3 regions of the Noviherbaspirillum sp. ST9 genome follow, and region 2 is predicted to be linked to each of the others. Evidence: predicted binding sites of a transcription regulator. Region 2 holds the regulator's gene; each other region holds the start of a gene.
The links. Region 2 encodes FNR, which switches genes on or off when oxygen is low (the NO sensors DNR and NnrR bind a similar motif). Its sites were predicted from a motif close to TTGATNNNNATCAA; they were not measured.

Region 1 (2,267 bases), on a different contig from region 2:
TCGCCTGTTCCTGCAACTGGCTGGCCTGGCTTGCCAGCGCCTCTTCCCGCCGCCGCAATTCGGTAATGTCATGGAACACCGCCACTGCACCGACCAGCACGCCGTGGCTATTGAACAGGGGGCGGGCATTGACGCTGACCCACACGCCGTCCCGGAGATGCTCGTGACGCACCATGGCAACCATGCCGTCCACATGCTCCCCGCGCAGCGCGCGCACGGTGGGGCGTTCATCCGCCGGGTAATGCGTGATGCCGTCCGGCCGCACCAGGTTATAGCTCTGGATAAACGGTCCTTTTTCCGCATCCATCGGGCGCAGGTTTAGCAGCTGCTGGCCTGCGGGGTTGACCATGATGAGGCGCTCCGACAGATCCGCGACGGCGACGGCGCCGGCCATGCTGTTGAGAATGGAGGTCGTGATGTTGACCTGGCGATGCAGTGCATCCTCGAGGCTCTTGCGTTGCGAGATGTCGCGCATCGACGCGAAGAAAACCGTCCTGTCCCCGGTGACGAGCGGTCTGACCGTCAGTTCGACCGGAATCTCGTCGCCGTTCTTGCATCGGGCCGGCATTTCGACGCGCGCATTGATGATCGTGCCGGCGCCCGTCTGCAGGTAGCGCCGCAGGCCGGCGAGATGCTTCAGCCGGAAGCGCTCCGGGATGACCGTCTCGGTAATCGGCTTGCCAATGACCTCGTCCCGCGCCCAGCCGAACGTCTCCTCGGCCTGCTGGCTCCATTCGAGGATGATGCTGTTGCGATCGATCGCAATAAAGGCATCGAGCGCATTGTCGATGATCTGCCGATACAGGTGCTCGGCCTGACTTGCCTCTTGGAACAGTGAATTCATCAATGATCCGGGGATAAACGGTCCCGGATCAGACACCGGAACAAGGACCGGGTTTCTCGCGGAAAGGGTTCAGTCGAAAAAACGCAAGCCGGTTGCATTGGCGACTCACCAAGGGGCGTCCGCTCGGGCACGTTTGATGCATATCAAACAATATTTCGACCCGCGTTCCTACTATGGGAGAAGCGAACACAGGGAGGATGCGATGGACAGGCCCCGATCGACACTGGAACCGTCAGCAAAGGCGGCACGCGGCAAGGCGGAACATCTTCCGCCGCCTTCCTGGGCCGTCACGGACGTGGAACCGCCGGCCACGATCGACCGGCTGATCCACGCGGCCATGGGACGCGTCACCGGAAGCATTTCTCCCGCCAGCCTGGCGCTGGCCTACATCGACTGGGCCCTGCACCTGGCTGAGTCTCCCGGCAAATGGCAGCGCGTCGCCGAGAAAGCCGTGCGCAAGAGCGCGCGCTTCAGCATCTACGCGGCGCGCGCATGCACCGACCGCAATTGCGAGCCGTGTATCAAGCCCTTGCCGCAGGACCGCCGTTTCCGCAGCGAGGGCTGGCAGCACTGGCCCTTCAACCTGATCCACCAGGCCTTCCTGCTCAACCAGCAGTGGTGGCACAACATCACGACAGGCATCGGCGGCGTGTCGCCGCACCACGAGCAGGTCGTGTCTTTCGTCGCGCGCCAGCTGCTCGACATGATGTCGCCGGTCAATTACATCGCGACCAATCCGGAAGTGCTCGATGCGACCGTGCGCGAGAACGGCATGAACCTGCTGCGCGGGGCGATGAACCTCGTCGAGGACTGGGAACGCCACATCGCAGGAAAACCGCCTCTCGGCACCGACGATTTCCAGGTCGGCGTGCAGGTAGCGGTCACGCCAGGCCAGGTCGTCTACCGCAACCGCCTGATCGAACTCATCCAGTACGCACCGGCAACGGAACAGGTACACGCCGAACCCATCCTCATCGTGCCGGCATGGATCATGAAGTACTACATCCTCGACCTCTCGCCGCACAACTCGCTGGTGAAATACCTGGTCAGCCGCGGACACACGGTGTTCATGATTTCCTGGCACAACCCGACGGAGCAGGACCGCGACCTCGACATGGAAGCCTACCTGCGGCTTGGCGTGCTCGAAGCGCTCAACGCGGTGCATGCCATCGTGCCTGATCAGAAAATCAATACGGTCGGCTATTGCCTCGGCGGCACGCTGCTGTCCATGGCCGCGGCGTATCTCGCCCAGGTGGAAGACGAACGCGTCAATTCCATGACGCTGCTGGCGGCGCAAACCGATTTCACCGAAGCCGGCGAACTGACCCTGTTCATCGACGACAGCCAGCTGAACTACCTGGAAGACATCATGTGGAACCAGGGATTCCTGGACAATCGCCAGATGGCCGGCGCGTTCCAGCTG
Region 2 (2,267 bases):
CAGCGCGACTGGCGCCTTGCTGGCGAGTGGATGTGGCCGCAGCAGAAGCAGGTTGATATGAAGGCGGACCAGACGGTCCAAAGGTAACTCCGAAGTAGGATATTGTCTTACGTCTGGCAACAAATTCAATGCTGGTGCACAATATCCGCAGCACGATCGTTCTCATTCTCGTGAATGAGGTTCCCGAAATCGGGAATGTCAATAGTTCGAAAGTGGGAATGGTGACCAGTGCTAAATCCCGGTACAGCTTTACACCGATTGTTCGGAGTGAAAGGAGGGTAGGTTGATGGCGCGACTGATGATGGTCGTCTTGTGGCCGTCGTTTCTGGTGGCGATCGTTGCGGAGGGATTTTTCTTCTCGATGTTCGACCCCTACGACCTGTCGCTGTTCGGGACATATCCGGACATCAAGCCGCTGGCGGTCTACAGCATCGGGTTCTTCTGCTTCTGGCTGTTCTGTTCACTTGCCAGCATGCTCACCTTCTACCTGATGGCCGTGCCAAACGAGGCGCCCGCAGGCCGGCGCAACTTCCGGGGCTTGTAAAAAAACAAAGGCGAGGGCGCCATGCGCCGCTCGCCTTCTTTTTGGCCGCTACCGCGCGTTCAGGCGCAGGACTGCGTGCCTTGGGCGACTGCCTTGAGGGTGGTCGGGTCGAGCAATTCCAGTTCGCGGTTGTTCACCTTGATCCAGCCCTGCTTCTTGAACTTGGACAGCAGGCGGCTGATGCTTTCAATGGTCAGGCCGAGATAGTTGCCAATCTCTTCACGCGTCATCCGCAGCTGGAAGCTGGTGGACGAATAGCCGCGTACCGAATAACGTGCGGACAAATTCGTCAGGAAGGCTGCGAAACGCTGTTCCGCGCGCATATTCCCCAACAAAAGCATGACACTTTGCTCACGGGTGATTTCCTGGCTCATCATCCGGTGGAAGTGATGCAGCAGGGTGGGCATCTCGGCGAACAGCGCTTCCAGGCGGGCGAACGGGATTTCGCAGACTTCGCTGTCTTCCAGCGCGATCGCGTTGCAATGGTGGCGGTCCGTGCTGATGGCATCCATGCCGAGCAGCTCGCCGGCCATCTGGAAACCGGTGATTTGCTGATCGCCGCTCGGGTTGATCTGATGCGTCTTGAAGTGGCCCAGGCGGATGGCGTACAGGTTGGTAAAGGGATCACCCACGCGGTACAGGTGCGCGTCGCGCGGCACCTTGCGGCGGCGGCCGATGATCTGGTCCAGCTTCGCCATGTCCAGCTCGTTCAATCCCATCGGCAAGCACAGCTGATGCATGCTGCACGCCGAGCAGCGGGCGCGAAGCTCATGCACGGTAGCGGTCGGCTGCTGCACTTGCTGGGGCGGGAACGGGATGGTTTGAGTCATGTCGGCAGGATTTAGGCGGTGCAGGATCATTTTCGAGCCCTTTTCCAAACTTTAGGAATAATTGCTGTTATGGCCTTGAATTGAGCCAGGTCAAGCAATGTCATGCAAACCCCGTGCCAACTCACCCAAAACGGGTGAACAGGATGGCAATCCTGGCGCATCTTGCGGAATTGGATTCGGGGCGGGGGTCGATAATGTACCTCATTCCGCAAATGCTTGCGCCCAACTACCCATATCCGCAGGGAGACACATGCTGACCGAACGCGAGATCGAAAGCTGCTATCTGGGACAATTCATCCCGCTGCACTACCACCACAACATGCTGATGGACAGCCGCCGTATGGACGGCTTCAAGGCTGCCATCAACGCTGCCGTGTTTCCGGGGGCGAAGGTGCTGGAGCTTGGCGGCGGCACCGGCGTGCTGTCCTGGTTTGCCTCGGCCAAGGCCGAGAAGGTCTGGTGCGTGGAGTTCAACCCCGAGCTTGTGGCCGAGGCACGCCGCCTCCTGGCGAGGAACAAGGGCGGCGACAAGGTCGAAGTCATCCATGCCGACGCGTTCGAATACCTGCCACCCGAGCCAGTCGACGTCGTGATCTGCGAAATGATCCACGTCGGCATGCTGCGCGAAAAGCAGGTGCAGATGATCGAAGCGTTCAAGCGCCGCTACCGCGCGCGCTTCGGCGGCAAGCTCCCGGTTTTCCTGCCGGAGGCTGCCATCATGGCAGTGCAGCCGCTCCAGCAGGCGTACGACTTCCATGGTTACCAGGCGCCGATCGTCCAGTTCCAGGAGCCCTCGCACATCCAGGCCGGCAGCGTCGAGCTGGCGCAGCCTGCTGTATACAGTGTCCTCGACTTCAGCCAGGACACTTCCGAAATAATCCAGTGGGAAGGGT
Region 3 (2,267 bases), on a different contig from region 2:
AGCGTTCGCAGGAGTTATGCGTAACGAATGCGACCCGGTCGTGACACACGCCGCAATATTGCCCGCGGAAGATCTTCTCCATTGAAATCTCGTTCGCGCCCGCTTTCGGAATGAACAGACTGTCATGGCAATTGCTGCACGCCAGCCATTCCGTATGCGAGTTGTGCGGAAAGCGCACCCACGGCATTTCCTTCGTGTTCTTGAGGATGACGTCGAGGTTGAGGACCTGGTGCGGCTTGCTGTTGGTCAGGTCGGTACGCGGCTTGATTGTGCCGCTGCGCAGCGCCCCCATCCAGTCGACGGCGCCGCGCTTGTCCAGTGGAAGCTGGGCGCGCATCTCCTCGCTTTTCTGCAAGGTGGCGTGGTCAGGGTTGCGCGGGTCGTAGAAACGATTCTTGTCCGCGCCCTCGTCGGCCGTAATCGTCGGCGCCTCGTCAGGCACCTCCTCGATCCTGACGGTCGGCTCGACCGTCGCCTTGCGCAGCTGCGAATACGCGCCCTTCTGCACGGACAGTACAAGCAGGCAAGCAAGGAACAGCACGAGGAGATGACGAATGCGGGGCATGACGAGGAGGAGAAGCGGCAATATCCGTCCAGACTATATCGATGCCTGCCGGCATTTCATTTGATTTGCATCAACGCCGCCCGGCTTCCCGAAACCGGGGATGCTGTGCTGCCGCGGCGCAACAAACCTGTCAATGGCGCGAACATCCGAAAACCCTATCCTGGATCAAGGAATCCGAACTTCGCATGAGAAAAAATGCCATGATCACGGAGCCCTGACCATGGACACGATTTGCGCCTACCTGAAGCACGACCACCAGCGTTGCGACGACCTGTTCGACCAAGCGGAGACCAGCGTTGCGCAGCGCAACTGGAAAAGTGCCATCGACAACTTCCGCAAGTATCAGGACGTCTTGCGACAGCACATCCGCATGGAAGAAAAGGTCCTGCTTCCCACATTCGAGCAAACGCTCGCTGGCGGCGCGGAACCCGTTGCGATGCTCCGCTCGGAGCACAAGCAGATCAATGGCATCGTCAACCGCATGTGGGAGGCCATCCAGCGCTTTGACGCGGCGGATTATGTCCTCCATGCCGAAACGCTGACGCTCCTGATGCAGCAGCACACGCTGAAGGAAGAAGAAATGCTGTACCCCCTGCTCGACCGTGCCCTGGCATGCAAGCGCAGCAAGATCATCAGCGCCATGGCCGAGTACCTGAAGCCCGCCACCCCCGATTTCGCCGCAAGCTGATCCCGCGGCCTGCAGCCGGCGAAGATTCCTTTGAACTTCGCCCGGCCTCATCCCTCTATCCATCGATTGTTGCAGCCGCACATTTTCGGCACGCTCCTTGCTTTAATGCCGTCTGGAATCGCACCGTGACGATGCAGTCATCCCGCGGTCACTGCGGAACGACATGATGTGCGATCGTCATGCCAAGTGTGCATCCCGTCCATGAGACGGGACCGGCATGTTGCCGAACGCATGCGACACCATCGCATCCAGTAAATCACCATCAATAACTTATGAACGACTTATCTTTGCAATACATCGAAAACGTCACCTACGATGAACTGAGCATCGGCCAGTCCGCACGCCTCGTGCGCACCCTCGCCCTGTCGGACATCCAGGCGTTTGCCGCCGTCTCCGGCGATTACAACCCCACCCATTTGGATGCCGAATACGCGGTGCAGACGCTGTTCCACGGCGTCGTCGCGCACGGCATGTGGGGCGCCACCCTGATTTCCAGCCTGCTGGGCACGCAGTTCCCCGGCGCCGGCACCATTTATGCGGACCAGTCCCTGCACTTCAGCAAGCCGGTACATGTCGGCGACACGCTGACCGTGATCGCTACCGTCACCGCCATGGATGACGCGACCAAGCGCGTCACGCTCGATTGCCAGGTGATCAACCAGAAGGGCGTCGTCGTGCTGTCCGGCACGGCCGTCATCATCGCGCCGACGCAGAAGATGCGCCGCAAGGCCATCAACGTGCCCCAGGTGCGGACTTTTGATCCGCAGGCGCGATTCGATGCCCTGCTCTCCAGCGTGAGCCACCTGTCCGCGGTCCGTTGCGCAGCCGTCCACCCCTGCGACAAGGAGTCGCTGCGCGGTGCACTGAACGCCGCCCACTTCGGCCTCATCAATCCGGTGCTGATCGCGCCTGAATCGAAACTGCGCGCCGTTGCCGAAGAGGCGGAACTCGACCTCGGCGGCTTCGAGATCATCTCGGTTGAACACAGTGTCGCCGCCGCGCAGCGCGCCGCCG

Region 1: the regulator FNR is predicted to act here: its motif matches at 978-991, upstream of ACNOHI_RS10980 (PHA/PHB synthase family protein).
Region 3: the regulator FNR is predicted to act here: its motif matches at 626-639, upstream of ACNOHI_RS22935 (hemerythrin domain-containing protein).

What each region holds. Positions count from the first base shown of each region.
Region 1 is NZ_JBLWFR010000004.1:394,577-396,843, reverse strand. It holds gene ACNOHI_RS10985 (EAL and GGDEF domain-containing protein) at 1-844, opposite strand, end outside; gene ACNOHI_RS10980 (PHA/PHB synthase family protein) at 1,047-2,267, shown strand, end outside.
Region 2 is NZ_JBLWFR010000005.1:61,495-63,761, reverse strand. It holds gene ACNOHI_RS12240 (FixH family protein) at 1-87, shown strand, start outside; gene ACNOHI_RS12235 (hypothetical protein) at 287-544, shown strand; gene fnr (fumarate/nitrate reduction transcriptional regulator Fnr) at 604-1,374, opposite strand; gene ACNOHI_RS12225 (methyltransferase domain-containing protein) at 1,625-2,267, shown strand, end outside.
Region 3 is NZ_JBLWFR010000012.1:72,899-75,165, forward strand. It holds gene ACNOHI_RS22930 (c(7)-type cytochrome triheme domain-containing protein) at 1-586, opposite strand, end outside; gene ACNOHI_RS22935 (hemerythrin domain-containing protein) at 786-1,253, shown strand; gene ACNOHI_RS22940 (bifunctional enoyl-CoA hydratase/phosphate acetyltransferase) at 1,526-2,267, shown strand, end outside.